DNA from 2 places in the Bacillus sp. LQ01 genome. Region 1 is predicted to be linked to the other one. Evidence: riboswitches for the same ligand, from Rfam matches in the RefSeq annotation. Region 1 holds a riboswitch; the other holds the start of a gene.

Region 1 (16,787 bases):
TTGTTGCTATTTTCGGTATCGCTTGGATGGGAGATACTTTCTTTAATGGAAACTTAAATATGATTCAAGGATCGATTCAGCATTTAGTAACAAGTGCACCTTGGCTATTTGCTATCGCACTATTCATTCTATCTATTTTACTGTACAGCCAAGCAGCAACAGTTCGTGCCTTAATGCCACTTGGACTATCTCTTGGTATTCCACCAGCGCTACTGATTGCGATGTTCCCTGCAGTAAATGGATATTTCTTCATTCCAAACTATGGAACAATCGTTGCTGCCATTAACTTTGACCGTACTGGTACAACAGGTATCGGTAAATACGTATTAAATCATAGTTTTATGATTCCGGGCCTAATTGCAACATTTACTTCTATCGGAATTGGAATGCTCTTAATTTCAATTATGTTTTAAAGAAAAAGCACAAACCTTTATTTAAAAAGGTTTGTGCTTTTTTAATCAAATATTTGTTTAAATTTTGGGCAGTCTATTTCTTCATGTAGCACTTAAAATACTACACTTCCTTCCCTACAAACTTCTCTTTACTTCTTCAACTAATTTTCTCGTACTTTCATACGCAGATTCCGCTAAACTAATTGCTGAAATAACTGAAACACCGTCCGCACCCGCCTCTATAACTGCCGCTGTATTTTCAATTGTAATCCCACCAATACCAACGATTGGCACTGTAATTCCTTGTTCTCTAAAATAAGCTAATCCTTTCGTTCCTTGAACCGCTTTCGTATCTTTTTTCGTACTCGTTGGGAAAATAGGACCAACACCTAAATAATCCGCTCCATTTTCGATTGCAAAGCGTGCTTCTTCAATTGTATGAGCAGATACGCCGATAATTTTATCTCCCATTTTTTCACGAACAGATGTAATTCCTTCATCATCTTGTCCAACATGAACACCATCTGCATCTAATTCAATGGCTAATTCTACATCATCATTTACAATGAAAGGAACACTATATTCCTTACAAAGCGTCTGCAATTCTTTTGCAAAGCGCACTCTATCTTCTCCGATTAAAGAACCTTCCCCCTTCTCGCGAAACTGAAAAAGTGTCACTCCACCATCTAACGCTTCTTTCAATACAGCTAAAGGATCCCTCGTGCAGTTATTACTTCCCATAATAAAATACACTTGCAATAGCTTAGACATTTTATCTATTTCAATGCGTGCCATTTCTTTCACTCCCTCTTACTCTAACTCCACAATCTTCCCATACTTCTCAATATCACCTGAAGTTGTATTCGCTAATTGATTTAAAAATTCAATTTGGAAACTACCAGGCCCTTTTTCTACCGCCTTAGCAGCTGCCAGTTCCGAAGCTACACCATAAAACGTTAATGCGGCTACTGCTGCTTTTACATAATCTTTTTCCACTGCTACAAATGCTCCTATTACAGAAGTTAGTAAACAACCTGTTCCCGTAACTTTCGTTAAAATAGGGTGACCATTTCGAATAACAATAGTTCTCTCTCCATCTGTAACAACATCTTCTTTTCCAGTAATGACCGCAACTGTATTTAGTTCATCTGCTGCCTGCCTTGCAATACTTACAACATTGCCATTTCCAGTACCAGCGTCTACCCCTTTAATTTCCCATTTCTCATTAATAACATTTGCTATTTCAGCCGCATTTCCGCGGATAATTGCTAAATCTATTTCGGCTGGAATATGTCTCGCAACTTCTGTTCGATACGAAGTTGCTCCTGCACCAACTGGGTCAAATAGTACTGGCACATTGTTCGCATTTGCTGATTTACCCGCGAGTAACATCGCTTCTACTTCTTCAGGACGAAGTGTCCCCATATTTAATACTAACGCTCCAGCAATGCTAGCCATTTCTGCTACTTCTTCTTTTGCATACGCCATTACAGGCGATGCTCCAAGTGCCAACAAACCGTTAGCAGTAAAATTTGTTACAACAACATTTGTAATATTATGAACGAGCGGATTAGATTCTCTCACCAAATCCACTACTTTACTAATTTCTTTCATATTCATCCTTTTCATCTCCTAACTATAATGATGGGAGATACACAAAAAGACACTTTGCGCGTACGCAAAGTGCCTGAACATGTGCTTTTACACTCTCCCTACGCTGGCATTATCCAACAGGTTCAAATGGTCAATGACGGACTAGTCATACTCTCAGTTTGCATCCACAAACTCCCATGTGCTTATTATTCATCTACTTCAAAGTCTACTCTTATTCTACTAAAATAACAAGTTCTTTACTTTTCTATTTCATATAGAAGCAACCTATATAACAATAAACATAATCAAGTGAAACTTTAATCAGTGAGTGTTTTGTTCATCCCACTAAAAACCGATCAAATATGGAGCGAAACTGAATCTCAAGAAGATGTATGCTATATTTAACTTATGGAAATTTGAAAGGATGTTTTTAATATGTCAAAAAGCGTTGTAATCGCTGAAAAACCTTCCGTTGCACGAGATATTGCTCGTGTACTTAAGTGCGATAAAAAAGGAAATGGCTACCTTGAAGGTAGTAAATATATTGTAACTTGGGCTTTAGGTCATCTCGTTACATTAGCAGATCCAGAAAGTTATGATGTGAAATATAAAAAGTGGAATTTAGAAGATTTACCGATGCTACCTGAGCGTTTGAAATTAACGGTTATTAAACAAACTGGTAAACAATTTAATGCTGTAAAAAGTCAGCTACTTAGAAAAGATGTAAATGAAATTATTGTAGCAACAGACGCTGGACGTGAAGGGGAATTAGTCGCACGCTGGATTATCGATAAAGTTAAGCTAAATAAACCAATCAAACGTTTATGGATTTCTTCTGTAACCGATAAAGCAATTAAAGATGGTTTTGCAAATTTAAAACCAGGTAAAGCCTATGACAATTTATACGCTTCAGCAGTTGCACGTTCAGAAGCTGACTGGTATATCGGTCTTAATGCAACTCGTGCTTTAACGACTCGCTTTAATGCCCAGTTAAATTGCGGCCGTGTACAAACCCCTACTGTTGCTATGATTGCTAGTCGTGAGGATGAAATAAAGAACTTCAAAGCTCAAACTTACTACGGCATCGAAGCTCAAACAATGGAGAAGCTCAAACTTACTTGGCAAGATGCAAATGGCAATAGCCGTAGTTTTAATAAAGAAAAAATCGATGGTATTGTAAAAAGTTTAGATAAACAAAATGCTACTGTTGTGGAAATTGATAAGAAACAGAAGAAGTCATTCTCTCCTGGTCTTTACGATTTAACTGAATTGCAACGTGATGCAAATAAAAAGTTCGGTTACTCTGCTAAAGAAACATTAAATATTATGCAAAAATTGTATGAACAGCATAAAGTACTAACGTACCCTCGTACAGATTCACGCTACATTTCATCTGATATCGTCGGAACACTTCCAGAACGTCTAAAAGCATGTGGTGTTGGAGAATACCGTCCCTTCGCACATAAAGTATTACAAAAGCCTATCAAACCTAACAAATCATTTGTTGATGATAGTAAAGTAAGCGATCATCATGCGATTATTCCAACAGAAGGATACGTTAACTTCGCAGCATTCACAGATAAAGAACGCAAAATTTATGATTTAGTTGTAAAACGTTTCTTAGCTGTTTTATTCCCAGCATTCGAATACGAACAACTAACGTTACGCACAAAGGTCGGCAATGAAACATTCATTGCACGCGGAAAAACGATTTTACATGCTGGTTGGAAGGAAGTATACGAAAATCGATTTGAAGACGATGATGTAACTGATGACGTAAAAGAGCAGATTCTACCTCACATTGAAAAGGGCGATACATTAACTGTAAAGTTACTTATGCAAACATCAGGTCAAACGAAAGCACCTGCACGCTTTAATGAAGCAACTTTACTTTCAGCAATGGAGAATCCTACAAAATATATGGATACGCAAAATAAACAACTTGCTGATACGTTAAAATCAACTGGTGGATTAGGTACTGTAGCGACACGTGCAGATATTATCGACAAACTTTTCAATTCTTTCTTAATTGAAAAACGTGGTAAAGATATTCACATTACATCAAAAGGTCGTCAATTACTTGATTTAGTACCAGAAGAATTAAAATCACCTACACTAACTGGTGAGTGGGAACAAAAACTTGAAGCAATTGCAAAAGGAAAATTAAAGAAAGAAGTATTCATTTCGGAAATGAAGAACTATACGAAAGAAATTGTTTCTGAAATTAAATCGAGTGATAAGAAATATAAACATGACAACATTTCAACGAAGTCTTGTCCAGATTGCGGTAAACCAATGCTAGAAGTAAATGGAAAAAAGGGAAAAATGCTCGTATGCCAAGACCGTGAATGTGGTCATCGTAAAAATGTATCTCGTACAACAAATGCTCGCTGTCCGCAATGTAAAAAGAAACTAGAATTACGTGGTGAGGGTGCAGGCCAAATTTTCGCATGTAAATGTGGCTATCGCGAGAAATTATCAACATTCCAAGAGCGACGTAAAAAAGAATCTGGAAACAAAGCCGATAAACGCGACGTTCAAAAATATATGAAACAACAGAAAAAAGAAGAAGAACCATTAAATAACCCATTCGCGGAAGCATTAAAAAAATTAAAATTTGATTAAACAAAAAGGTTCCTACCTCTATCGGTAGGAACCTTTTATTTTAGTGAATGATTTTACTTCCTTTTGCATTCTCAACAAATTTTTCACTTGATTTGTTAATTGGTGTTTTCAGTAATAACGCAGCAACAATCATAACTACTACGAAAGCACTTAACACAAGTAAATCTCGCGTTACGATATCCCAAAGCATTCCACCAACTGTTTCACGAATTGCGCTAATTGCGTATGTGAATGGTAAGAACGGATAAATCGCTTGGAAGAACGCTGGTGTCATTTGGATTGGGAATGTTCCGCCCGATCCTGCTACTTGTAGTACAAGTAAAATAATCGCCATCGATTTCCCAACGTTTCCGAAAATAGAAACGAGTGAGTATACGATACAAACGAAGACTCCACCAATAAATAAACTAAATAACACAAACCAGAACTTATCGACTACGTACGTACCGAGTAAGAATATATCTCCCATCGATACGATAAACGCTTGTGAAAGACCTATCGTTAAGAATGTTAATAAACGTCCGAAGTAAATTTCATGGCTCTTATAATTCGCGCCCTCTTCGTGTACTTCTACCGTTAATAATGAAACCATTAATAATGCGCCTACCCATAATGCAAGCACTGTATAGAATGGTGACATCGCTGAACCGTAGTTCGGCATCGCAAATAATTTATTTTCTTTTAAATTTACTGGATTCGCAAAGTAATCACTTTGCTTCTCAACATCGTTTTTCAATAAGCGTATGATGTCTTTTAAATCCTCTTCAGATTCAAAATCACGAATTTTATCTGCTAATTCTTTAATCTTTTTCTCAGTCTCCGGCATTTCAGCTTTAATGTCTACTAATTTCTTTCTACCGTCTACTAAGCCTTTTGATGAATCTTCTAGTAATTTTTTAACATCTGGAAGCTTTTTGTCTGCATCATTTAAAATTTGAGTTGTATTTTTCGACATCTCTTTTGTACGAGCAATTGCTGTATTGAAATTAGGTACAATTTCTGAATCATACGTCGATAATACATCTGTTAATTGAGCTGATCCGCCCTTCGCAGCGTTGTTAATACTTTCAATTACATCTTTTGTAGGTTTCTGGCCATTGTTAAGAAGTGTAATTCCCTTATTCGTTGCCTCTACACCTTTTTGTAAGCTGCTTTTCGCTTTGTTTAATTTTGCGATTCCATTATTAAGGTTTTTATCACTATTTACATCCGCTAAAACCTTATTTGTACTTTCTAGAACTGGAATCATATCATCAATTAAACCGATTCCAGATTGGAATTGACCATTTAAGCTTTTCAAGGCTTCCTTCGAACCTTCTAAACCATTAATACCTTTGTTTTGTACATCCTCTAGTGCTTTTTGGACACTAGATTTAGTACTTTCTAGACCATTTTTCGCTTTATCATAATCAGCTTTTGCATTATCGTATATTTCATTCGCATTAGCTTTCGCTTGATCTACTGTGCTAACTGCTTTTTTATAATCTGCTACAAACGTTTCATTATAATCTTTTTCAGCTTGATCAATTAATGCATTTGCTGCATCTAATTTTTGATTTGCTACATCTGTTACATCTTTCTTTACTTCTTGTCCTGTACCGATAACATTTACAATATCTTTAATACCGTTGTTTGCATTTTCCATACCACTTTTCAGCTTAGTTAGGCGATCCACTCGCCCTTGGAAAAAGCTTTTTCCAAAATCAGTCGTCGCTGAGTTTTGAAGTTCAGTAAATACATTAATAAGATACGAAATACCTTCTGTACGAGCTTGCAATTGATTTGATACTGCATTTAAATCTTTCTTTGCTTGTTCTGGATCAAACTGACCATTTTGCAATCCATTTAAAACACTTTTCCCATAAGCTGTTCCTGCACGTGATGAGCTTAAAACATTATTTACTGTTTGATTAATATTTTGCGCTATACTTTTATATCCGTCATTATTCAACTTAGAAAGGTCCGGTCTTGCAGGGAATTCAGGTAATCCATTCATTCCAGAGAAATCAGGAATATTTAAATCCACACCTGGATTCATTAAAAAGTTAGTAAATACAGCTGCACTATCCATAACGCCTTTTGCTGCTACTAAATCATTTCTTATCGTTCCTGGAGCGTTTTTTAATGTTTGATCTTGTCTTGCAAAGAACTTATCTAAATTCGCCAATGCTTCCTGCCCATCATTTATTACACTCTCTACAACAGGTAAATCTTTCTGCGCCACTTTCACAATATCTTCTGCTCGAGTCGCATCATCTAACGCCTTATCCATGAGTGTATTCATTTCTGGGAACTGCGCTTCTAACTTAAATACAAGATCTTTTACTTTCTCGATACTTGGTAAGTTTGTTTCTAAATCGATTCCAAGGTCATTGAAAATTTTAAAAATCTCACCGTTTGCTGTTTTAACAAAGTTTTTACTAATTTCTTCTGTAATACCTGATGCACCTTTTGCTGTAATCTTCGGTGCAATCGCGTTTACTTTCTCATTTACATAGTAATCCAGTTCTGGTTTTTTCGGATTTTCATCCAGAACAGTTGCGATTTTTTCAGAGAAGTCTTTTGGAATCGTAATACTTGCATAATAATCCCCACGCTCAACTCCGTAAATTGCTTGTTTTTCATCTACAAATTTCCAGCCAAGATTTTTGTTTTTCTTAAGGGAGTCTACAATCTCTTTCCCGATATTAATATCTTTCCCTCTTAAATTAGAACCTGCATCTTGGTTAGAAACTGCAATGGGAACCTCTTTTGTATTTCCATACGGATCCCAAGAAGCTTTAATGTTAAACCATGCATATAACGATGGTAAAATCATTAATCCTAAAACAATAACAATTGCAGCCCAATGTTTGGCTACATTCCGTAAATCTGTCTTATAAATACGCCAAATTTGTTTCATAGAAGTTATCACCTAATTATATATTTTTCCTTCTTTAGAAAATGATACATACATTTTGCAATTATATCACTTTCTACATCGTGTATTAACCAAAAACGTACTATTTTTTCCCATTAACTTTCACTTACTTCATTATATAACGAAGTGAGTCAAAGTATGAATACAAAATGACCAAATCGGTTTTACATTCAATAATAACAAATATATATGAAATGTCATAAAAAATACAAGTATTTTCTCTTGGAAATACTTGTATTCCTAAAAAAAATCCTCACAGCTTTTATTCTCTGTGAGGATTTCTTCTATTATATATCCAATTGAACCTCTACACCAAAATGATCTGAAATTACATTTCTGTTTGTACCATTAAAAATAACTTTTGAAGAATGAACTTTTTTACTTTGGTTACACAATATTAGATCGATTCGCAAATTATGTTTATTTTCATCCCAACCAGCAATCTCACCTTGGACAGTCGTTCCTTCATCCTTCTCTATTGCTAATTCATATGTGTCATACAACCCTTTTTGCATCATATACTCATAACCTTCGCCTTCCAACCGAGCATTGTTATTAAAATCCCCCATTAAGAAGGCGAGCTTATTGCTATCTACACGCTCCATCAAACGATCGACTTGACCTTCGAATAACTCTTCTTCATCATTCCACCAACCGAGATGGCAAGAGTAAAACGTTATATCCTTACCATTATAAGCAATTGTTGCACTTACAATTTTACGCGTTTTCCAATACGTTGTATCCTCGTTTTCTGAAATAAAGAACGTATCTTCTTTTATAATATTATGCTTCGTTATAATCGCTAATCCTTCTTCATACACGTCATAACCAATATGAGAGAAATCCCAAGTAATATTGTAATCTTTTACATGTAGCGCTTTTAACTCTTCTAATAGTAAAAGTCCAAAATTATCTTCTTTCTTGTTACCGCATACATTTTCAGCTTGTATGGACTGACTTACTTCTTGCAATGCGATGACATCGTACTCTTCTTCTTGAATTACTTTAGCAAGGTATTGTATCTTTTCTATTTGATTCTCTTCTTGCCAAGAATGACAGTTTAAAGTTAGCAATTTCATATTATTACGCACCTAACATATCTTGAATGTCTGACTTTAACACGTCAGCTTTCGGACCATATACCGCTTGTACACCTTTATCTTTTACAATAAGTCCTAAAGCACCATTTTGTTTCCACTGTGCTTCTGGTGCAACAACATCTAAATCTTTTACTGTTACACGTAAGCGCGTCATACAAGCATCTACGTCAGCAATATTTTCTTTTCCACCTAATAAATCGATAACTTTTGTTGCTAGTGAACCGTCTTGTACATTTCCTGTTCCTTCTGATGCCTCATCTTCATTATCAATATAGTTACCTGCACGCCCTGGTGTTGGTAAATTGAATTTTTTAATTAAGAAATTAAATAGTGTAAAGTTAAGACCGAAGAACACTAATGAAACAATAACAAAGTTGATTAAGTCTCTTGTTAAACCTGCGTTAACCATCATTGGTGTACGAGTAATTAACTCAATAAATCCAAATGCATGAACACGTAAGTTAATTAAATCAGCTAGCGCGAATGCAAGTCCTGTTGTAATAGCATATACAACATATAATACTGGAGCAATAAACATGAACATGAATTCAATTGGTTCTGTTACACCTGTTAAGAATACTGCTAATGCTGCTGATAAAAACATTGGTTTATATTTTGCACGCTTTTCTTTATCCACGTTACGGAACATCGCAAATGCAATCCCCATTAACGCTGCTGTTGAGCCGATAACTTGTCCAGCTTTGAAACGAGCTGGTACAACGTTATTTAATAAATCGTTATATGCCTTCGTATCTCCATTTGCTAGTAAATTATTTAAATCTGTAATCCATGCAAGCCATAATGGATCTTGTCCTGCTACAACTTGTCCAACTTTTGAACCAGTTAACATCGTATATGTTCCGCCTAGCTCTGTATAGTTCATCGGAATCGTTAACATATGGTGTAAACCAAATGGTAATAATAAACGCTCTAACGTTCCATATACAAACGGTGCAACAACTGGTGCGCTATCTTTTGAAGCTGCAATCCAGCGACCAAATTCATTTAACCCACTTTGGATGAATGGCCATAGAAGTGATAATACAATCGCAGTAACTGTAGACCAAAGAATTACAACGAATGGTACAAATCGTTTTCCATTAAAGAATGCTAATGCCTGTGGCAGTTTATTATAGTTATAATATTTGTTATATAAAGTAGCTCCTAAGAAACCTGTGATGATCCCTACGAACACTCCCATGTTTAATGCAGGTGCACCAAGTACAGAAGTAAAGTAATCTTTTACAATTAAATCTCCCGCTATTACTGAAGAAACTTTCGCTTTTGAATCCGCTAACATTTCAGCGTTTACGCCAAATATAGCTCCTGTAATTCGGTTTGTTAAGACGAATGCTAATAGCGCTGCAAATGCACCACCCGCGCGATCTTTCGCCCAAGATCCCCCAATTGCTACTGCGAATAAGATGTGTAGATTTGTAATGATTGCCCAACCGATGTCTTCCATTACGCGAGCGATTGTATGAACTGCGTTAACATCCCCAGCAGACATACCAATTAACTTACCGATGGAAATCATTAAACCAGCTGCTGGCATTACGGCTACAACAACTAATAAAGCTTTCCCGAACTTTTGCCAAAAATCAAAAGACGTAATTTTCATCTGTTCTTCCTCCCCTTTATTTATAACAACATAATGATTTAAATTATAATTTCTGTCCCTTTTATGAAAACGATTCCTCATATCATTTTTCTTTTTACGCAACCGTTTTCATAAATCTATTTTAATAAAAGCGTTTTCACTTTGCAATAGAAATTTATTTTTTTTCATAAAAAAAGATGCTCAAAGAGCATCCTTTTTTATTATGAAATGCGATAAACCCTTGTTTCATAAGGTTTTAAAGCAATTGTTGTTACTTCTTCATGTTCCGCAACTTCATAGTTATTTAAAAGCAAACGTTTGCGTTCTAGTGCAAATGAACCCTCATTATACACAGCTTCCTCTTTTGAGATATTACTAATTACAATGACTTTTTCATCCTGTAACGTACGTGTATATGCATAAATTTGTGGATCGTCTTCTAAAAGTAAATCGTACGTACCATAGTTCAGTACATCGTGCTCTTTTTTCAGGGCAATCATTTTCTTATAGAAATTGAAAATAGACTTTTCTTCATTTTTTTGCTTTTCAACATTAATTTCTTTGTAATTTGGATTCATGCTAAACCAAGGTGTACTTGTTGTGAAACCAGCATTCATCTCATCATTCCACTGCATAGGTGTACGTGAATTATCGCGGCAAGAAGCCCATATAATCTCCATCATATCTTGATGTGGTACGCCCTCTGCAATTTTCTCGCGATATAAATTTTTAATTGCTACATCATCGTAATCTTCAATATTTGGTAACTGAACATTTGTCATACCAATTTCTTGGCCTTGATAAATAAACGGTGTACCGTGCATAAAGAAATACATCGCCCCTAGAGCTGTTGCACTTTCACGCCAATATTGTTTATCATCTCCCCATGTTGAAACGATACGTGGTTTATCGTGATTCTCAATATATAAAGCGTTCCATCCTTTATTTTCTAATCCTTTTTGCCATTTCGTTAATACTTTTTTCAATCCTACAACATCAAGGTCTTTCTTCTTCTCTGCATCCCATAAACTTAAATGTTCAAATTGGAATACCATATTGAACTTACCTTGCTCTTCTCCAACCCATAGCTCAGCATCTTCAATCTTAACACCATTTGCTTCACCAACAGTCATAATATCGTACTTAGAGAATGTATTTTCTTTTAGCTCTTCTAATAAAGGTTGAATACCTTTCACATTCATATGTTTATCAAAAGATGGCACATATTTTAACTCTTTTGGATTTGGCATATCCTTGAGGCCTTCTTCTTTTTTAATATGACTGATCGCATCAACGCGGAAACCATCAATACCTTTATCAAGCCACCAATTAACCGTATCATATAGTACTTCGCGAACTTCTTTATTCTCCCAGTTTAAATCTGGTTGTTTACGTGAGAATAGATGTAAATAATATTGTTCTGTTTCTTCATCATATTCCCATGCCGAACCATTAAAAATACTTTCCCAGTTGTTTGGCTCCGCACCATCTTTACCATCATGCCAAATATACCAATCACGCTTCGGATTATCTTTAGATGAACGTGATTCAATAAACCATGGATGTTCATCACTCGTATGATTAATAACTAAATCAATAATAAGCTTCATATCACGCTTATGAACTTCATCTAGTAAAGCATCAAAGTCTGCCATTGTACCAAACTCATCCATAATATCTTGATAATCACTAATATCATAACCATTATCATCATTAGGCGACTTATACATTGGACAAATCCAAATTACATCTATACCTAAATCTTTTAAATAATCCAGTTTTGCAATAATACCTTGTAAATCTCCAATACCATCACCATTTGAATCCATAAAGCTTCGTGGATAAATTTGATAAGCAACCGCTTCTTTCCACCATGTCTTATTCATAGTCATTCTCTCCTTTTGCATCCCATCGGAATTTTATGCAAACGTTTTCGTAACACTATCATAACAAAATATGAACAGTTTGCAACTGTTTTCATTGAACTCTATGTAGATTCTTTATTCTTATGCTTTATTTATTTCTCACAAAGGTAAATCTCATTCTTCACCTCTTCTTGAAACTGGTAGCCCCTCTCTCTTTATAGAAGAAGTTCCTTATATAAAGGCTGTTGAATTTTTTAATGGCGGTAACATCCCTGAAAATTTCAAGCGCTCTGGTTCCTATGTCTATAAACCTATTCCCCTTAAAGGCATTCAAATCATGCAATACTTTCTTTCTCATGCACCGAATAAAGATGCTAGTATTTGGCATCAATCGCTCATAGGTGCTGTTGAAAATATTTCGCCGAATAAAACGGCTTATTTTCATCGTAAAGCAATTATTGCTCAAGAATACATTACCTCTTGGAAATGCGATGATGAAGAAAATCGAAATATACGCTGGGTTAAAGGTTTACGAGAAAGCTTAGATCCTTATACACTAGGTGACTATGTGAACTGGCCCGATATCGACATTAAAAATTGGCAAACTAGTTATTATGGCTCTAACTTTCACAGATTACGTAAAGTAAAAACCATGTATGATCCTTGTGATGTTTTTCATTTCCAACAAAGTATTCCTCCTTTTCATACGTGAAAAAAGGGGATAACATAAAAAAATCATCCAATATACCGTTACCTCGCAGTATGTTGGATGATTCAAGTTGATTTTCTATATCGTTTCAAATTCTTGCTCCTACTCATAAACTTTTACTTACAGATTAATTGTATTTCGTATCATTTTCATGCAATGAATGTAATTTAATATTTGGTACTTTATCTTTTTCAATACCTCTATTATAAGAAACAGGAACTTGAAATTCGAATTGCTTTGTCTCATGTTTTTGTAAATAGACTGGTTTCGGTACTGGATAGCTTTTTGAATTCTCGTTTGCATTATCATATAAAACAACTTTTAATGCTTGTGAATGATTACGATAATTTTTTAAAGTAACAATGCACTTCGGTTGGATATTCTCTCCATTTTTCTCCATTCTACACTGGCTATCTTCTTTTTTATATTCTATTGCTTCTACCCCTGTTTTTCCTGCGTAGTACCATGTTTTATTCAATGTCTGGAGGATTGTATTTAAAATAAACGGCATCATTACAATCAAAATACTAATGCCTACTACTTTTATCTTATTCGTTTTTCTAAATGTACTAGACTCCTTTTTTCCTAGCCATTTTAAAAATAATATAAATGCAATTACATGTAGTATGAAAGAAACAATCAATATATTTGAGACTTTATAATCCATATAAACATACGTATGTATCGGAACCTTATAGACATTGAATAGTTTTTCCCCAATTAATTCATTATCATTTGGAATTTTTAATAATAACAAAACCCCTATACTGTAACAAATAGCTACTAATCGATCATACTCAATACGAATCATTCTTTCTCCCCTTCACTTTGTATTTTATTATCGATTTTAGCTATTATTACCATACTATACAATCTTTTTATAGAGGATAACGTAAAAAAGTTCCTTATAAATATATAAAGAACCTTATTAATATACACTATGAATTAAAAAATCAATATACAATTTTCACATAGAGATTTCTTCAAAATATGTTGGATCATGTATTGTAATTTTTTTATCTAAAATTGTAACAATGCTATCATTTTTTAATTGTTTTAATACGCTGCTAACTGTCTCTCGAGATGTTCCAGATATTTTGGATATTTCAATTGTTGTAAGTGGACATGAAATTACAATCTTTTCTCCACTCTGTTCTCCTAAATCCTGCATTAAATAATTTAACGTTTGGATAACACGATCTTGTGCATTAGGAATTGTAATATTTTGCACTCGATTTTCGTTCAATTTTAATATAGATGATAATTGCTGAACAACGTACATCAATTGCGTTCTGCTGGACTTTACCATATCTTCAAAGATTACCGTTGGAATATAATATACCTCCACATCCGTCATTGCTTCTGCTGTATAGTTATATCCTCTGTCTGTAAACATACCACCATAAGGAAAAATAGAATATCGCTTCACATAGTCATCGTATAATAAGTTCCCATTTTGATTAACCCGCTCTAACTTTACAAAACCATCTAACATGAAGTAAATTCTTTCTCTTGAATCCCCTTCTAAAAATAAAAATTGACCTTTTTTATAAGTTCGCCAATAAACAAACTCTGTTAAGCCTTTCAATTTTTTTTCTGTTAAATGAGCAAATAATTCGAACTGCTTTAAGTCTTTCACTACGTTCCGTCTATTCATAAAATTCCCTCTCTCTTGCTGTATGTTGGAGCGAAAAAATCAAGAAAGCGTATTCAATTTGAATTTTATCATAATTAACTTACATATTCAGATTTCATCATGAAAACTTTATGAACAATGAGTACAAAAAATATTAATAAATAAAAAGAATGAAGTTACTAACTCCATTCTTTTTTACTACTAAGTAGCGTACATAAGAATTTAAACATACATGCATACATTCTGTTTTGAAATAATAGTACCAGCTTTTTCTTCTAGTGCTTCATATACTTTTTCTAAAGACGTAATAATTGTTTTTCTTTTTGGATTTGTATTAACAAAATTAATAGCAGCTTCAATTTTCGGAAGCATGCTTCCCGCAGCGAATTGTTGTTCTTCAATATATTCTTCTAATTGATTCACTGTGACATGCTCTAATTTTTTTTGATTCGGTTGATTATAATTTACATACACATGATCAACTGCAGTTAAAATAACGAGCGTATCGGCATCTACTAATTCTGCTAATTTCTGTGCAGCGAAATCTTTATCGATAACCGCTTCAGTTCCTTTTAGCCCTTCTTCGGAATCAATTACTGGAATTCCACCTCCGCCAACAGCTATCACTATATTTCCATCTTCGACCAAAGAATTAATCACTTTATGTTCATGAATACTTACAGGCTTCGGTGATGGAACAACACGTCTCCATCCTCTACCAGCATCTTCTTTAAACACTGCTTTTGTTTCATCCATTAATCTTCTGGCCTCTTCTTCTGTATAAAAAGGACCGATTGGTTTAGTTGGATTTTTAAATGCCTCATCTTTTTTATCCACAACAACGCGTGTTATAACCGTTGCTACGTCTTTTTTTATATTCCGTTTTTTCAATGCCTTTTCAATCGCATTTTCCATCCAATATCCAATCATTCCTTGGCTCATTGCCCCACAAGTATCTAATGGCATTGCAGGTGTCTTTTCCGTTTCTGCAGCTTTTTGCTGTAATAAAATATTCCCCACTTGTGGGCCATTTCCATGCGCAATTACTATATCCACATCATTTTCCATTATTTTCACAAGTTGTTCTGCCGTTTTTTCCAACGCTTCTTGCTGCGCTCCCGCAGTAGCTTCTCCAGACTGTATCGCATTTCCCCCTAGTGCAACTACAATTTTTCTTCGTGCCATATTCCAGCCCTCCAGTTGATTTCGCTTTCACAGCGCTTTATAAAGTAATACTGCCTGTAATTAATCCATAAATCGCAAAGAATGCTAAAGCACCAATTGCTACGGATGATGCTAATTCCACTCGAGTAAATATTTGCTTCGAACTCTTTTGCTTTTGAACATTGTAAAAAATAAAAATACCTGGCGCATATAAAGTCATTGTTAATAATAAATACTCTAAACCAGCTGCATAAACTAGCCACACGCCATAAATACTTGCTATCAAGCCAATTATTATATTTTTATTTCGATCTGCTTCTTCAGACTTTAAGCTATGCTTCAGTTGATAAAACGCTGAAAAAGCATATGGGATTAAAATAGCTGAAGATGCTAAAGAGAATGCAAAGTTATACGCCTGATCAGAAACGACGAATGTTAACAAGAACATTTGTATTAAACCATTTGTTATCCATAATGAATTTACTGGAGCCTTATTTTTATTTTCTTTTGCGAACCATTTTGGAAATACTCCATCTTTAGCCGCTAAATATGGAATTTCAGAAGCGAGCAAAGTCCAACCTAACCAAGCACCTAATACAGAGATGACCAAACCTAAATTAATAAAGATAGCACCCCATTTTCCAACAACACTTTCAAATAAATAAGCCATAGCCGGATTTTTCAAACCTGCAATATCTGCTTGCTGCATAAGTCCAAGAGACAATAATGTGATTAAAATGTAAATGATGAGTGTACCAATTAAGCCAATAACGGTTGCTTTCCCTACATCACTTCTATTTTTTGCTCGACTGGATAAAACAACAGCCCCTTCTACCCCAATAAATACCCATAAAGTTACAAGCATTGTACTTTTAACTTGGCTGCCAACTGCTCCCCATGAAAAAGAACCAGCTTGCCCCCAAAATCCATCTAAGAACGTATCAATATGAAACGCGAAGATTCCTATGACAATAAATACAAATACAGGTACTAATTTTGCGATTGTAGTTACTAAATTCACAAGGGCTGCTGATTGAACTCCACGTAAAATTAACATGTGAACACACCATAATAATACGCTTGCACCAATAATGGATTCTACATTTTGACCGCCTTCAAAGATCGGGAAGAAATATCCTAATGAAGAAAACAATAATGTACCGTAAGCTACATTTCCAAGCCA
Region 2 (16,787 bases), on a different contig from region 1:
AAGGAAAACTAGAAAACTCAAAACGTTATTTAAAAATTACAATATGGTCTGTCTTACTTCCTTATATCGCGATTAACGCAGGATGGATTGTCGCTGAAGTAGGTCGTCAACCATGGACAGTATATAAACTAATGCGTACAGCAGAATCTGTATCGCCTATATCTGTCCCGCAAATTTGGTTCTCATTAATTAGTTTAATTTTATTCTACACTTTACTTTTAATCGCAGACGTATACTTAATGCTGAAGTTCGCGAAAAAAGGACCTGCCGCATTAGAAGAATCTGCTACTGAGGGAGGTGTGGCTCATGTCTCATGATATGCTTGCAATCATCTGGTTCGGTTTATGGGGCGTGATTTGGACAGTTTACTTCATTCTTGACGGGTATGCACTTGGTAACGGAATGATTTTTCCTTTCGTTACGAAAGATCGACAAGAACGAAATCAATTACAAGAAGCAATTGGCCCGTTCTGGGGCGGTAATGAAGTATGGTTAATTACAGCTGGTGGCGCAACATTTGCTGCCTTCCCAGTCACATATGCTAATATGTTTAGTTATTTATATACACCGTTATTCTTAGTATTACTTGCACTATTTGCTCGTGCCGCTGGACTGGAATTCATGCATAAAGATGATTCACCAATTTGGCAAAAAACTTGTAAATGGGCATTTGCAATTGGCAGTTTCCTAATCGCCTTCTTATTCGGTGTTACGTTCGCTAATCTTTATTACGGACTACAAATCGGAAAAAATGGCTATGAAGGAAATTTACTTAGCTTACTAAACCATTACGGTATATTAGGTGGTCTTTTCTTCACTGCTATATTTGTCGTATCCGGTGCCCTTTGGGTCATGATTAAAACGACTGGTGAAGTATCTGATCGTGCTTATAAAATCGCAAGACCATTTTCAATGGCAGCTGCTATTATTTTAGCTATCTTCTATGTAGCAACTGCTAATCGGACAAACTTATTCCAAAACTTTACGGAATATCCGGTACTATTCATTCTTCCAGTACTTGCAATGCTAATGAGTGTACTCGCACTTATTATGGTGTACAAACATAAAATTGGCCTTGCATTCACATTCGTTTGCCTAACAATCGCAATGTTTATGACAACTGGCTTTGCAGGTATGTTCCCAAGAATGTTACCATCTCGTATTAACGATGCATACAGTACAACGTTATATAACGCAGCTGGTAGTCAATTAAACTTAAAAATTATGTTCTTCGTTGCAATGGTTATGGTACCAATCGTTATTGGATATCAGCTTTGGAGCTACAGTATTTTTAAAAATAAAATTCATAAAGACTCTGCTAAAGGGTATCACTAAAGTAAAAAAAGACACTTCGTTTGAAGTGTCTTTTTTTGTACGTATGATTTTCGATAAGATGTTATATTTCTAATCTAACAACTATAATACAGAAGAATCATTAACAGCTCACAGCTAGAGTGTAACATACAACAAACATGTTACTTTATGCAATTTTGCATTTTAAAATTATAACGTTGATTGAATAACTTGATCATACGCATCATTATCCCTTACATCCGCCGTACTAATCCCGCTAAACGTTTGTACTTTCATTCCTGTATTTGATGATCCCGATCCATTATAAGCTTTCGTCTTTTCAATCGGCTGTACGTTATATTTATCCCCTACATTAATTGTTCCATTGCAGTTTTCAATAATAACACCTTCCACAACTGCCGGCATTTTGTCACCCACTTTCATTTCTTTACTTTTATTTTATGAAAATCGCCTAGAAAAATAGCATGTTTCAATAAGAAAAAGCACTCAATTTGAGTGCTTTTTCTTTAAGCATAAAGACAAGTTTGGAGACAGTTGACTTCTTCAAAATTTTATTAGGGGTAATATTTTGAAAAAGAAAGCCTTTCATATGTAGGTTAACACCACTGGAATATATAGTAAATTGATAATATTTATACGGAAGATTGCTAATGTTTAGTATAGATAGTTTACACTATGCTAACAGTGAAAACTATCTATACTAATAAAAAAAGGTGCCTTCAAAAAAGACACCTTTCAAAAACAGACACTATAAAACAGAATTATTTATTGTTATACGATTGTTAGATACAAAAAGTAGAGGGAAATGTTTGTATTAAATTCTGCTTTATAAAGTCTGTCTACAAATTATATTGTAATCCTCTTCATTTGAAAAAAAATATAATATGCACAATTGCATACAAAAAGAAAAAGCACTCTATTGAGTGCCTTTTCAACCATTTTACTTTTAATATATCGCTTTGAATATATTGTAACATATGTATCCATATATTTTATTGAGAAAATTCAAAATCCTTTTTCTTTCATTTTCACTTATAAAATCATGTAATATAAAAGGTATGTCAAATTCTTATACAAATTGAGGTGTACTATATTTATGATGTATTTCGGAATTATTCCTCTTATATTATTTATTATTTTTCTTATCTCATATTTAAAAGATCCGCGAAAAATAATAAACGGCTTTTTATTTAATTCCTTTGTCTGTTTTTTCCTTCTTTTTTGTGTGATTATATCTGTAAATTCAAGTAGTGATGTCCTACGCTATATTATAATTTTACCTATTTTAGCACTTCTTATTATGCTTCCTTTCGGTATTGTTGCTTTAATGTTTGGGCTATTTCTTAATGCTAGAATTTTAATGAAGCGAGAAGGAAGACGGTTCACTAACTGTTTAACACTCCTTGCTGCTTTAGGGATGTTATTCTTTATGTTACTCCCTATTATAAACCCAGCAAGTTTGGTCTCATCGCATTTAGAGCCTATTTTTGCAGCTATTTCTCTTATAAGCTTCTATTTCTTTATACACTTATCTAACTTCTTAAGCGCATATTTTTTATACCAATTCAACAGACCAAGACGTAATCAAGATTTCATTATCGTTCTTGGTAGCGGCTTAATTAATGATAAAGTACCACCATTACTTGCAAGCCGCATTAATAAAGCTATCGACTTCTATTGGAAACAAGCAGCTGTAAATACACCACCAACAATTATTTTCTCTGGTGGTCAAGGTCCAGATGAAGGTCTTCCAGAGGCAGAAGCAATGCAAAATTATGCTGTTGAAAAAGGAATTCCTCTTGAACATACGGTGCAAGAAAATCGCTCTGTAAACACATATCAAAATATGTTGTTCTCTAAAGAAATTATGGATTCTTTAAAACCTGAAGGTAAATATAAAAGTATTTTTACCACAAATAATTTCCACCTTTTCCGCGCTGGCATATACGCTAGACAAGCTGGTCTTAATAGCCAAGGAATCGGGTCAAAAACTGCATTTTATTACTGGCCTAACGCAATGATTCGCGAATATGTTGCGATTGTCGTAATGGGACGTAAGCGCCATATGAAAATATGTGGAACTATTTTAGGTTTCGCTTTATTCGTATCAATACTTAGTTTTATATTTTCTTAATAGCATCCCATCCTTTGAAAGGATGGGATTTCTTATACTGATTTCAAAAATATTTTAAAGATAATATGGTGATAATATTCCCTGCATACATCCATTAAAGGAGAATTTTTTCAAATTAAATGTTAAAATAAAATTTAGGTGTGAATGACGTAACAAATAAGAAACTAGTTTGAAACGAGGAAATTATATGGAGAAAATTATCAAAAACAAGCCCAATAAGCTAAAAATTGCTTCAAAAGCTTTGATGATTATTATTGGGGCATTTATCACAGCGTACGGATTAGAAGCAGTATTAATTCCAAATAACGTATCAGACGGTGGGGTGACTGGTTTAAGTATCGTTAGTTCAAGATTATTTGGATTGCCATTAGGAGCTCTAATCGCAGTTATTAACATTCCTTTCGTTTGGTTAGGGTATAAGCAAATCGGTAAAAGCTTTGCGATTTATTCTATTATCGGAATTGCTTCATTAGCAGTAGGTACCGTTGTCATGCACGGAATACCAGCTATTATTGAAGGCGATACATTATTAGTTACAGTTGTTGGTGGTATTATCATCGGTTTTGGTATGGGACTAGCATTACGTAACGGTGGGGCATTAGATGGAATCGATATGCTTGCTGTATTGCTTTCTCGTAAGTTACCATTTGGAACGAGTGACCTTATTTTATTCTTAAACATGTTCGTATTTATTTTCGTATCAACGGTATTCGGTCTTCAGGGAGCTATCCTTTCGGCAATTGCTTACTTTATCGCTTCGAAAGTGATTCATATCGTTGAAGTTGGTTTAAGTGGTTCAAAAGCATTTAAAATTATTACAAAAGAGCCTGAATTAATGGTAGAAACAATTCGCGATCGTTTAGGCCGAAGTGCAACATATAACGAAGTATACGGTGGTTATTCAAGAGAGAAATTCAAAGAAATTTCTTGCGTAATTAACCGTTTAGAAGAAAGTAAAATGAAAGAACTTATTAATGAAATCGATCCACACGCCTTTATTACAGTTTATGACGTAGCAGAAGTAAAAGGCGGTAATTTCAAGAAACGTGATATTCATTAATCGTTATATAAAAGAGGGTGTGCCAAAATTTTGGCACACCCTCTGTTTATTATTAAGTTGCTATCGTTGTCAGTTTTTGTGGGTAAGTCGATATATTTCAATAATCCCTGATATATTTTAAGTTGTGGTCGATATATTCTAATAATCGCTGATATATTTTTACTTCCCCCCTTATGCCTAAATCGTACCAACTGAAAGGGATTAATTCCCATAACAAAAAAAGACCAAAAAGCAATTTACACTTTTCGGTCTCTACACTATCTTCTCTTCGTAATCTTTCCTGAACCACCGACCCTCGTTTTCGGAGGAGATGTATTCCTTGGCGGCGTTTTAATAGATGATTTTGGCTTCACATCTGATCCGCTTGAACCGCCTGGTGTTTTCGTAATTTTCCCCTTGCTTCCAGTAGAAGGTGGGGGCGTCGTATTACTTCCTTTTTCAGTAATACTTCCCTTATCACCTACTGATGGTTTCGAATCTACATTATCGCCTCGCTTAATGATAGACCCTTTCCCTTCCTTCGTAATTGGAGGTGGGGTTTTCTTTTCTTCTTTTGTAGGTGGTCTTTCTGGAATAACTGGTTGATGATTTTGTCTGTCATTATATCCTCGGTAATCACCGGATGATGATCTTTTTGAACCGAATATATCGTTTAATATGCTACCCATAATATATCCTTGCAAGAAGGACGGTTGGTAATTTTGACGGACAAATTCTTTATTACTTATTTCAATTAACGTATCAGATGGTTTCTCTTTATCCTTTTGCAGGTTATAAATCTTATCAGAATAAACGAGGAACATTTGATTTTCGTCTTCTTTAGATGCTTGCTTCGGTTCTCTTTCGTTAATGAGTTCCTTCGCTACTTCAGGAACTGACCGATTGGCGGCCCTATACACGTAAGATTCTTGTTTACCTTCCTTGGCAACAGATTCAAGTGGATAACGGTCTTGAATCGACTTTGTCTGCCCGCCTTGACAACCTGATAAGGCATAACCAGCAACAACAAGTAATATAACGATAGCAAGTATAGGGATTACAAACGATTTAATCATGGTAAACAATCGGTTTGACATGATTACGCCCCCTTACGTTGCTCTTATAATTTGTACATCAGCAGGAATGATTGCTTCTCCCTCATACATCATTGTGCGACCATTTTGCCATTCAATACGCAATAATTTTCGATTGTCTGATTGGAATTCCCATACGTACTGTTCTTCTGAAGCTGAGAATGGAGTTTTTCCCATAACAACAACACGTCCGTTATATTGTTCTTCCATATGGTACTCGGTATCATCCATTTCAATTGTCGTCGGAATTTCATCAATTGAATCTAAGCGACCATCAATTGGTGTATATAATTTGTAATACGTATTTTCACGATCTTCAATTTTTAAATAACGAATGTCTTTTCCATCTTGCAATGTCAAAACAATTTCCTTACGCGAATGCATACTCGTTTTCCCAATTAATTCATACATAACTAATGACACTTCAATCATATCGCCAGGAGCTAACGTTAAAAGACTCTTTTCCGGCTTCGGTGGCTCTGGGCTTTTCATTATATTTTTAATTCGTTTAAATAAACTCATGATCTACCCCTCCTTTTCTCTTTATAAACAAGCACCTAAAATTAGTGCACCAACAATATGTAATGATCCGGCTAACATCGCATGTGCAACGCTACCTTCTTTCGTACCTTCTTCTAAATCAAGACCAGACATTTTCTTTAATACAAATTCGATAAACATTTCTACCACTAATAAAATAACGAAAGAAACTGCTGAAGCAAGAAGTGCCTGCCATAAGTCATTTGCTTTCGTAATTGATTGGGATAAAATGTACCCTTGTGCAAATAATTTCATAATAAAACGAGTTGTTACAGCTGTATTTCCATTTTTAATTTCTTTTAAATCATTGTATTTTGTAAAAATTGAATCAACCCACATAATTGCAAATAAAAGTACTGCACTCGCTCCAGTCCATACAAGCATGGCAACTACATTCATCCATGTCATTGCAAAACCTCCTCTAAATATAATAGAAAACCGACATGAATATATTTAGACATGTCGGTTCATTTGTCTTTATTCTATATTATTTCTCATACTGCTTCATAATACGAGCTAATTCATCGTCAACAGCAGAATTTTTGTTTAAGCTTGCGAATTCATCATCTAATGATTTTTCTTTCTTATAAACTTCACCGCTTGCTTCTGCTTCAGCCTCTAATTGAAGAGCTTTCTCTTCCATACGGCTTAAACCAGCTTTTGCTGAGTTTGAATCAAATCCAGACATCGCCTGATTAATATTCTTTTGTGCTTTCGCCGCATTTACACGCGCTACAAGTGTCTCACGTTTATTTTTCAGCTCATTTAATTGCTTACGCATTTCTTCTAGCTTTAGGCGCAGGTTATCAGCAGCAGCTTTATTTTGCTCATAGCTTGCTTTATACTCATTCATCTTTTGTTCTGCGTTTTGTTTTTCTTCAAGAGCACGACGCGCAAGATCTAAGTTATTAGCTTGAACAGCCATATGAGCTTGCTCTTCACGTTTTTTCACAAGTGCTTCTTGCTCTTCAAATAATATTTTGAATTTCTTCTCAAGCGCGATTTGAGCCGCTACACTTTTCTCTGCTTCTTGTACATCCGCTTGCATATCACGTAAATATTGATCAGTCATCTTAACTGGATCTTCCGCTTTTTCAATTAATGAATATACATTCGACATTGTTAAATCTCTTAATCGTTTGAATACAGACATCTAAATTCCTCCTATGATATACCTCATATTTCAAATTCACTACTTGGAAAACTGAAAAATCTCCCTTTACAGTAAAGAATATTCATTTTTACAGCCTATGTGTTTATTATAACAAAACTAATATGTCCTTACATGTTATTTCCAAAATACATCCATTATAATATGACATTCTATATACAATATTGTATTTCTAATATATTCTCATTATCCCTCTTTGAAATTAACTTACTTTTGTGCAATTTCACTAAATTACATAAGTGTAATGTTACTGTAAGCTAACTCGATAGTTGCATTCTGATATTTCTTATACACTAATACCAGAAGCAACAAACAAGCTTCTTCACTTGTAAGCAATAATACAAAAATTGTATTTAATATAAAACATATAAAAGGAGAAATCATCATGAAAAAATTAGTAGGAATCGGATTAGCAGCAGCAATTTCACTTGGAGCATTATCAGGTTGTTCTTTATTAGGAGAGAAAGCGAACGGTTTTGTACTGTACGGCTCAGAAGAACAAGTTCAGCAAATTACAGATAAAAACAAAAAAGAAGTGAAAGAAAAAGACTTCTATAAAATGAAAATGACAACATTAGATGGTAAAAAAGTTCTTGTAATGGATAAGAAAACTGGTGAGGAACTAGTGAAAAAAGAGTTACTTAGCAAAGTTGATGAAAAAGACAACACGAAACCACTTGATAAATTACCAGCTGTAACAACAGAACAAGGTGTATTATTTGCAAAAGAAAAAGTAGAAAATGCTACACTTGATGGAGCGAAATTAAAATATGAAGGCAACACAATTATCGGAAGTGGCCGTGCATATACAGATATGTATGCGATTGTCGATGACGCAACTTACAACAATGTAAAAGGTGATGAAAAATCTGTAGGTGTATTAAAATTTGATAAAGACCCAAGTAAAGAATTCCCTGGTTACAACGGCGTCGAAGCTTCTCAACTTGTAAAAATTAAAAAGTAAAACAAAAAAGCTTTGCGACATTCGCAAAGCTTTTTTCTATTTATTATGAGCAACTTGTTCCATATCTGGACTACAAGTTTTCGACTGACATGACTTATTTAAAGAACATGCTGCGCATTTTCCTTTTTTACTTCTCTTTACAAAATTAACTAACGTGTATGCTGCATAACCAAAAATGATAGCTCCAATTATAATATTGACCATCATTATACATCTCCTTTTAGAATCCTAGTAAAGATCCAACTTGGTATATAATAAGCGTTAATACATAAGCAACAACAAGCGGGTAAACGACTGAGAAAATCGTCCATTTCGCTGATCCTGTTTCACGTTTAATAACAGCCACCGTCGCTAAACATGGAACGTATAATAAAATAAAGAACATAAATGCATAAGCTGATAATGCTGTATAATGTGCTCCCATTACGTTTCCAAGCACATCTTCTTTAACTGCATAAATAATTGCCATTGTTGAAACGACAACTTCCTTCGCTAAAAATCCTGTTAAAAGGGATGCTGCAGCTTGCCACGTTCCAAAGCCGAGCGGTGCAAATAGCGGTGCGATAAATCCACCAATCATCGCTAAGTAACTGTCTCCCATATCAACACCAAATCCTGATGGACCTGCATAGTTTAATAACCAAATGACAACCGAACCACCAAAGATGAATGTACCAGCTTTACGAACAAATCCTTTTCCTTTCTCCCACGTGCTCAGCCATAATGTTTTCGCTTGTGGCACACGGTAAGGCGGTAATTCAATTACGAAAATAGACTTTTCCGCTTTCAAAATCGTAAGAGACATAATTTTTGTAACTAATAACGCAAGAACAATCCCTGCAACATATAAAGAAAATACAACAGTCGCCTGACTATGCGGGAAGAATACGCCCGCAAATAATGCATATACAGGTAATCGTGCTGAACAAGACATAAATGGTGTTACTAAAATGGTAAGTAAACGTTCTTTCTCCTGTTCAATCGTTCTCGCAGCCATAATACCTGGAACGTTACATCCAAAACCGATAATCATCGGAATAAAAGCTTTTCCGTTTAAGCCGAAAAACTCCATAATTCTATCCATAACAACTGCAATTCGCGCCATATACCCTGAGTCTTCTAATAATGAAATGAAAAAGAATAGTGCAAAGATTTGTGGTACGAATACTAATACAGCACCAACACCGGCAATAATACCTTCTGTAACGAGTGCTTGAATAAAATGAGAAGCTCCAATACTTGTAAGTCCAGCCGTCACCCAATCCGTAAGCTGGCCACCAAAAAACTCATCTAACATATCAGATAAAGGTGTACCAATCCACGTAAACGTAACCTGAAAAATAAAAAACATAACTGCTAAAAAGATTGGAAGTCCTAAAATTTTATGTGTAATTAATCTATCAATTTTTTCTGAAAAAGGAATTTTTCCTTCTTTCTCATGCTTCATAACATTTGTTTTTAACTTTTCAATATACGCTTCACGAGTTTTGTAAATGTGCTCTTCTAACGTACAATCAAGTTTTCCTTCTAAGCGAGATCGAATGGCTATGAGTTCCTTATAAATTGGTAATGCTTTCATTTCTTTTTCTACTACTTCGTTATTGCTTAAAAATTGAAGTGCTAACCATCTCGGATGCTCGTAATTCGCTGTCTCTAAAAGAGCAATTACTTCTCCAATTCCTTCATCCATTTGTACACCATATGAAATAAGGAATGGCTTTTTCTCTTTTTTGTCATTTTCTTTAAGAGTCGTAAGCAGTTCTTCACAGCCTTTTCCACTTCTTGCAACAACAGGAACGACTGTTACACCTAATAGTTCTGATAATCGTTTTACATTAATGACAATTCCTCTTTGCTTCGCCACATCAACCATGTTTAAACCAATTGAGACTGGCTTACCAAATTCAAGTAATTGCAACGTTAAATGCATATTTCTTTCAAACTGCGAGGAATCTACGATATTTAACATATGATTAAATTCTTCTGTTAATAGAAAGTTTGTTACAACACCTTCATCACGTGAAACTGGATTTAAATCATAAACACCTGGTAAATCAATTAATGTTCCTTGTCTATCTTTTAATTTACCAACCTTCTTTTCTACTGTTACACCGCTCCAGTTTCCTACATACTCATAAGAACCAGTAAGTGCATTAAATAATGATGTCTTCCCTGTATTCGGATTCCCTAGCAAAGCTACCTTATTCACGCTAATTCCACCTTTATCATTTTCGCGTCACAATGACGAATACTAATTAACTGTCCACGACACTCCAATGTACAAGGACCTTTGAACATCGCTTTCTGTTTCAGGCGAAGTTCGCTTCCTTCAGCAAGACCGAAAGCAGCTAGTCTACGCTTTAATAGCTGATCTAAAGACTGAATACTTTTTACTAACACTTTCTCTCCAATTTTAATATCTACTAAACTCATAACCTTCCCCCTCAGAAGAGAATGATAATTATTTTCAAAAAAATTATACCACACCCAATTTCTCTTGTACTATACCCTTTTGCTTCATATTTATTAACATTTCGCTACAATTCTATTTCAATTATTGTCATACTGTATTCGTTTGCCATTCTCATCCATTTCGCTTACAATAAACAATAGCAAATAAAGAATCTCGTTATCACTGGGGGAGCCATGCCGCTGAGAGGGAACACTTCGTTCCGACCCTTCGAACCTGTTAGTTAATGCTAACGCAGGGATTGTGCAAACGTCCGAAATACATACCTCATTTTTATTTACGTATTTCGTATCCTCCTATGATATCTATTCTTTTTTGTACAACTTGGATTTAGGGGGAGACAACATGCGTAACACCAATTTACAAGCGATGATCGAATCTGCTATTCTTGCAGCCTTCGCCATGATTATCGATATTTTACCATTATCACTTAAACTTCCAACAGGCGGTTCTATCTCATTCGCTATGATTCCTATTTTTATTATTGCTTACCGCTGGGGCTTTAAATCAGCTTTCTTAGGTGGTTTAGTTTGGGGACTATTACAAATAGTCGTGGGGGATGCTTATATTTTAACACCTGTTCAAGCATTCATTGAGTACTTCATTGCCTTTGCTTTTATCGGATTTGCTGGCTTATTCTATCGTCCAATTCAAAAAGCACTTTTAACGTCTAATGAAAATAGTGAAGAACATTCAAGTTTAGGTAGTCGCAATGAAAAACCTTCAGCAAAACAAAACCATGGTAAGAAAATCCTTGTTTACATTATCCTTGCTACATTTGTCGGTAGCTTTGCTCGCTATTTCTGTCACTTTATTGCCGGTATTATTTTCTGGGGACAATATGCGCCGAAAGGTCAATCAGCTGTGTTATATTCATTAATCGTAAATGGAAGTACAATGCTTGGTTCTTTTATTTTATGTACAGTTTTACTTATATTTTTATTCCTCACTTCCCCACGCTTATTCAAAAGCATCAGTGCTTATCAAATGAATACACAAAAAAAGGGCGCTTAATGAGCGCTCTTTTTTCATATCGTAATATTAATTAAAAATACAATAAATGCGCAAAAGAAAATAAATACCATTATACTTAGCCAATTGCTATGCACGGTTCATCGACTCCTTACATAACCTCATTTTCTAACCAGATTATATCGCTTAAAAATAAAGATTAGGTAAAGATAATATGAAAATAAATTAAAAAAAGCGTAGCATGCATTATCTACGCTTTTTTCGGTAAGTAAAAGTAAAATAATACACCGTCTTCTGTATTTTTCACTCCATATTCAGCATCGTGTAATTCTAAAATATTTTTAGAAATAGCAAGCCCAAGTCCCGTCCCACCTTGTGAACGCTGACGAGCTGTATCCACTCGATAAAAACGATCCCAAATTTTATCTAATTGTTCTTCTTCAATGTGAGTACCTTTATTTTCAATGCACACTTTTATACGATCCTTCTCATCTATTGTAGAAATAATAATATCTTCTTTATTTGGTGTATAACGTATGGCATTCGTAATGAAGTTAACGATGACTTGTTCAATCCGGCCTTGATTTGCAATCACTTCAAATGAATGTATATTTTTATGAACATGAAGTTCTTTTTTCTCTATTTCCACAGATAGATGTTCACATATATCTTCAATTACTGTATCAATATAAAACGAAGACTTTTTCATTTTATATGTACCAGATTCAAATTTAGCTAACTCAAGCATATCCAAAATTAAAGTATCCATTTTGTCTACTTCTCTCTCCATCGCTTGAAAATAATACTCTTTTTTATGCTCAGCTACCCCGTCTTTTAAAATGGAAATACAACTTTTCATAATACTTAGCGGTGTTTTTAATTCATGCGAAACACCAGAAATGAATTCTTTCCGTGTATTTTCTAACTTTCTTTCCTTTTCAATATCTTCTTCTAACTGTCCAATATGGGAATGGAGTTTATTTGATAGCACATTAATATTTTTCGATAAATCTCCAATTTCATCTTTTGAAGTAATCGGTATTTTTTCTGTAAAATCTAATTGTGCTATTTTCTTCGTCGTATCATTTATTTTTAATAACGGTTTGGCAATTTGTTTTGAGTAATAGAACGAAGCTAAAAAAATAAGAACAACTACAAATGCAATGATATAGATATAGTAATCTTGCACCATTTGTACAGCTTCATCTACGGGCTGTAAAGAAGCCATCGCATAAATATATGTTACTGATCCGTCTTTTTCTATTGGCTTGATTAATAATTTATATTTAATATCATTTTTTTCATAGTCCATTGTTTGTGTTGTATATTGTATGGGCTTGCTCTCTTTTAATAATAAATTAGTTTGAAATTCTTTTATGCTATCTAAGAAGATGCCATTTTTATAAATTGGATTCACAGGACCTTTTACATCTGGTAACTGTACTTTTGTAACACGTCCTCCTATGTAAACATTTAATTCTTGAGCAGCTTGCTCCTGAACAGCTGGTTTCTTTTCCTTAACAAGTTGTTCCTCAACTGCTCTCTTTTTCTCCTCATTTAATTTGCTCATTTTCTCATTAAATGCTTTTTCTAACGGTTTATTAGATCCACTTAAATTCTGCTTAGATAAAGAAAAAGAGAATGGAATAAAACTATCTTCTTTTCTCACTCCAGAAAAATAAATTTCTTGCCCTAAAAACTGCTCTGATAATTTATTATCAATTTCCTCTATATTGACGAGATTACCTAAGGGAATTTTAAATATTTGTTGTCCAAAGCTCTTTTGTTGCCTACGATCTATCGTTACTTCAAAATAAAAATCATCTGCATGTTTTAAATTCCCGTTCTTATCTAATGTCGTAATCCACGTATTATTTTCTCTTAAAAAGTCTTGCTCTAGTTTCTGAATTTCTTCTGCATTTCCTGCATAATTTAAATAATTCTTCTCAAAAGAATTTAAATTCACTTTAATATCTTCCACTTTTCGATTCGCATAATATTGTTTAAAAAATATCGTTTGTCCAATAAATATCGTCGCTAAAATCAACATACATAATGCTGTTGTAAGAGTAAATAATTTTAGTACAATTCCTTTCTTCATACATTCCCCTCAAATTTATAACCAGTTCGTACTACAGTTGTAATATACTTTGCTTTCTCTCCTAATTTATTTCTTAAATTACGAATATGGCTATTCACCGTTCGATCATCGCCAGCAAATTCATATCCCCAAATTCTTGAAATGAGTTGCTCTCGCGTTAAAACGATTCCTTGATTTTTCATGAAATACACCAATATTTCAAACTCCGTATGCGTTAAACTAACATCTGCCTCATCAACAGTAACAGTACGCGACGGAAAATGGACATGGATGCCATGAATCGATAACGTATCATCTTCGTTCTCTAAAGGTTTCTTCGATGCTTTTCTACTTTCTAATAATCGTTTCGCTCTTGCTAATAAAATTGGAGGACTATACGGCTTCGTCACATAGTCATCTGCTCCAAGTTCAAAACCAAGTAACGTATCGTCTTCATCTACACGCGCCGTCAGCATAATAATAGGCACCTCGGACGTCTTCCTAATCCTTCGGCAAACAGACCATCCATCGAGTTCTGGCAACATGATATCTAAAATAACTAAATCAACCTCTTCTTCTTCAAATACAACTAAAGCCTCTTTCCCGTCCCTCGCTTCAAACACTACATATTGTTCACTTAAAAAATAATCTTTTAATATTTCACGTAATATGTCTTCATCTTCAACAATTAAAATGTTTTTTGACATAACTTATATATCCCCCTCTCGCTTTCAGAAACTATAATTTCACTTTGAATAACTGCCAGTTAACTTCGCCTCGATAATATATCTATCTGGTGCATCCCCTATATAATCAAATGGGTAACAAGTTGTCAGTGTTAATATCGGTTCTTCTTTTTTTATAATAACAGTACGATCATCCGCATGAGTAATCCATGTCTTTTGAATTTCATATGTGTACGTTTTATTATCATACTCTAAAACAAGGGTATCCTTTTCTTTCAACTCTTCTAAATCTGTAAATACAGTATCTCGATGTCCACTCAGTACAGTATGTCCCCCTCCAGATGGAGTTGTCGTTAAATCACTAACGAACATACCCACTCCTTTTTTCAAAGTCGTATCATCTGCTCCCCAATATATAGAAAACTTCTTCTTTATTTTCGGTATGTTTAACATCGCTACCTTTTCTCCTTCTTTATTTTCTGTTTGAGAAGAAGGCACTTGAGAAGTTACAGGTGTTTCATGAGAAAGTTGAGTATCTTGTATATTTTTAAGGCTCTTTATTTCTTCTGCCGTTAATTGCCCGGCAGAGCTTCTTCCTTTATACCATTCCACAGCATAATAGGATCCCATGAATAGCCCTATAGCCATCAATATGATACCGATATAATTGAGTAACTTCATTCTTCATTCCTCCATGCCAAAAATGGTAGGAGTAACCTACCATTTTTAATATATGAAATTATCCCATTCTTTATAGGAAAATATTTTATTTACGCTTGAATCTTATTGCGACGATTCAAACCAAATAATGTACCTACCGCTACAAGACATGCACTTAATCCCATCATTGCTACATTATTTGATGCTGTATTTGGTAATTTTTCACCTTGTACAACTGGCTTTGCTTCTTCTTTTTTAGCTACTTCATTCTTTTGCTCGGCTTTTATCGCTGCTTCTTTTTTAGCCATATCGTTTTTTAACTGTTCTTGCGCTATTCTCTTTTTCTCTTCTTCACTTTTTTTCTCAGCTTTTATTGTTTCCTCTTTTTTAGCCATATCATTTTTTTCTTGTACTTGTGCTGCTTGCTTTTTCTCTATTTCACTTTTTTGCTGTTCCTTAATTGCTTCTTCTTTTTTAGCTTTATCCTGTTGTACTTGCGCTTCTTCTTCCTTTGTTACTGTTCCAGTATCCGCACTCGCTACTGAAGAATATCCTACTGTTAAAAGTGCCATTGCACAAATTGGTAATAGTTTCTTTTTCATTTTCACTCTCTCCTTATATTTTATTCACATCTACTCGCATCGGATGTATTACTAGAATAAGCAAGAGATATAAATATAAGATGCAGATGAAATATATTTCATTTAAAGATTTCATTGTAGAAAAAGAAAAAAACATCGCAATATGTACGATGTTTTTTTCGGGTGTGTGTCTCAATTATTTACATGTTACTTTCGCGTGATTTGGAAGTAGAACGGGCCGGAGCGATAACTAATTGTCTCGGCTCAGTTTTCTTGAAGTGATTTTTGACGTTACACTTACGACGTTGAACAACCCACGCTTTAATAGGGTTTGTTAAAATAATCTTTTGCTCTTCGTTAGGGGCCTCTTCTTCAATCTTACAACTCTCGCTCCATTTATTCCATTTCATTGTAAATTTAGAAGAAGAATGATCATTTTCACGATCAAACAAGTGCAAAAAATCCATTTTTCCATCTAGCATTACGGTGTTACTAGTCGCTAAAAAAGAAAAGGTCGTCCAACGTTTCTCCATGCCCTCCTACTCCTTTTTCACATATAGAGTGCCTAAAACTTAATTTACCTAAAATATGCTTGCCTTTTACCTTACACCCATAGTTTATCCAAAATGCTCTTATGCAACTATCGATTTGCCTTACAACTACCTTACATTTTTGTAAGAAACAAAAAAACCTTCACTCTATATAATGAAGGTTTCTCACTTTTTATCTATATGATCTCTCATATCATCAAGTCCAGCTTCTTTTAGCTGCGACATCATACCATGCGAAATTGCTCCTAACACTAAAGTCATTCCAATTAATGAAATACGAATCGCAGGTACATCAATTACGTAAGCCAACAGGCCAAGAACAATTGTTAAAAGTAATGCTTTTATAAATGTTACACTTGTGTACTGTTTCTTCTTCATCATATTCACCCTTCATGGAAGCGTTTTCTTAATACACTTAGTATATCATATCATCAGATGATTTTGTCATTATCTTTGTAAAAAATTACTATCTCCTTTGACTTTTTCTATTCTATCCTTTACAGTCGAAATGTTCATAAGTTTTACACTGTA

What was found. A riboswitch is a leader RNA that binds a small molecule or an ion and turns the genes downstream of it on or off. The one in region 1 is predicted to bind thiamine pyrophosphate.
Region 2: another riboswitch for thiamine pyrophosphate. It lies ahead of thiT (energy-coupled thiamine transporter ThiT); the one in region 1 lies ahead of thiM (hydroxyethylthiazole kinase).

Annotation. Positions count from the first base shown of each region.
Region 1 is NZ_JBYEZL010000004.1:91,615-108,401, reverse strand. It holds gene AC22L0_RS24005 (anaerobic C4-dicarboxylate transporter family protein) at 1-413, shown strand, start outside; gene thiE (thiamine phosphate synthase) at 528-1,187, opposite strand; gene thiM (hydroxyethylthiazole kinase) at 1,203-2,012, opposite strand; TPP riboswitch at 2,085-2,194, opposite strand; gene topB (DNA topoisomerase III) at 2,421-4,610, shown strand; gene AC22L0_RS23985 (YhgE/Pip domain-containing protein) at 4,651-7,512, opposite strand; gene AC22L0_RS23980 (endonuclease/exonuclease/phosphatase family protein) at 7,818-8,609, opposite strand; gene AC22L0_RS23975 (PTS transporter subunit IIBC) at 8,614-10,251, opposite strand; gene AC22L0_RS23970 (glycoside hydrolase family 13 protein) at 10,452-12,116, opposite strand; partial or broken gene AC22L0_RS23965 (BBE domain-containing protein) at 12,271-12,807, shown strand; gene AC22L0_RS23960 (hypothetical protein) at 12,932-13,615, opposite strand; gene AC22L0_RS23955 (Crp/Fnr family transcriptional regulator) at 13,772-14,461, opposite strand; gene arcC (carbamate kinase) at 14,663-15,625, opposite strand; gene arcD (arginine-ornithine antiporter) at 15,663-16,787, opposite strand, start outside.
Region 2 is NZ_JBYEZL010000002.1:59,151-75,937, reverse strand. It holds gene cydA (cytochrome ubiquinol oxidase subunit I) at 1-317, shown strand, start outside; gene cydB (cytochrome d ubiquinol oxidase subunit II) at 307-1,335, shown strand; gene AC22L0_RS12680 (spore germination protein) at 1,504-1,737, opposite strand; gene AC22L0_RS12675 (YdcF family protein) at 2,411-3,448, shown strand; gene AC22L0_RS12670 (YitT family protein) at 3,636-4,508, shown strand; gene AC22L0_RS12665 (DUF4247 domain-containing protein) at 4,766-5,584, opposite strand; gene AC22L0_RS12660 (DUF4178 domain-containing protein) at 5,597-6,103, opposite strand; gene AC22L0_RS12655 (DUF350 domain-containing protein) at 6,125-6,529, opposite strand; gene AC22L0_RS12650 (PspA/IM30 family protein) at 6,609-7,274, opposite strand; gene AC22L0_RS12645 (lipoprotein BA_5634 family protein) at 7,678-8,256, shown strand; gene AC22L0_RS12640 (FeoB-associated Cys-rich membrane protein) at 8,293-8,463, opposite strand; gene feoB (ferrous iron transport protein B) at 8,477-10,465, opposite strand; gene AC22L0_RS12630 (FeoA family protein) at 10,462-10,689, opposite strand; TPP riboswitch at 10,884-10,985, shown strand; gene thiT (energy-coupled thiamine transporter ThiT) at 11,072-11,740, shown strand; gene AC22L0_RS12620 (sensor histidine kinase) at 11,949-13,799, opposite strand; gene AC22L0_RS12615 (response regulator transcription factor) at 13,796-14,485, opposite strand; gene AC22L0_RS12610 (class D sortase) at 14,525-15,145, opposite strand; gene AC22L0_RS12605 (LPXTG cell wall anchor domain-containing protein) at 15,235-15,726, opposite strand; gene AC22L0_RS12600 (hypothetical protein) at 15,906-16,238, opposite strand; gene AC22L0_RS12595 (hypothetical protein) at 16,422-16,637, opposite strand.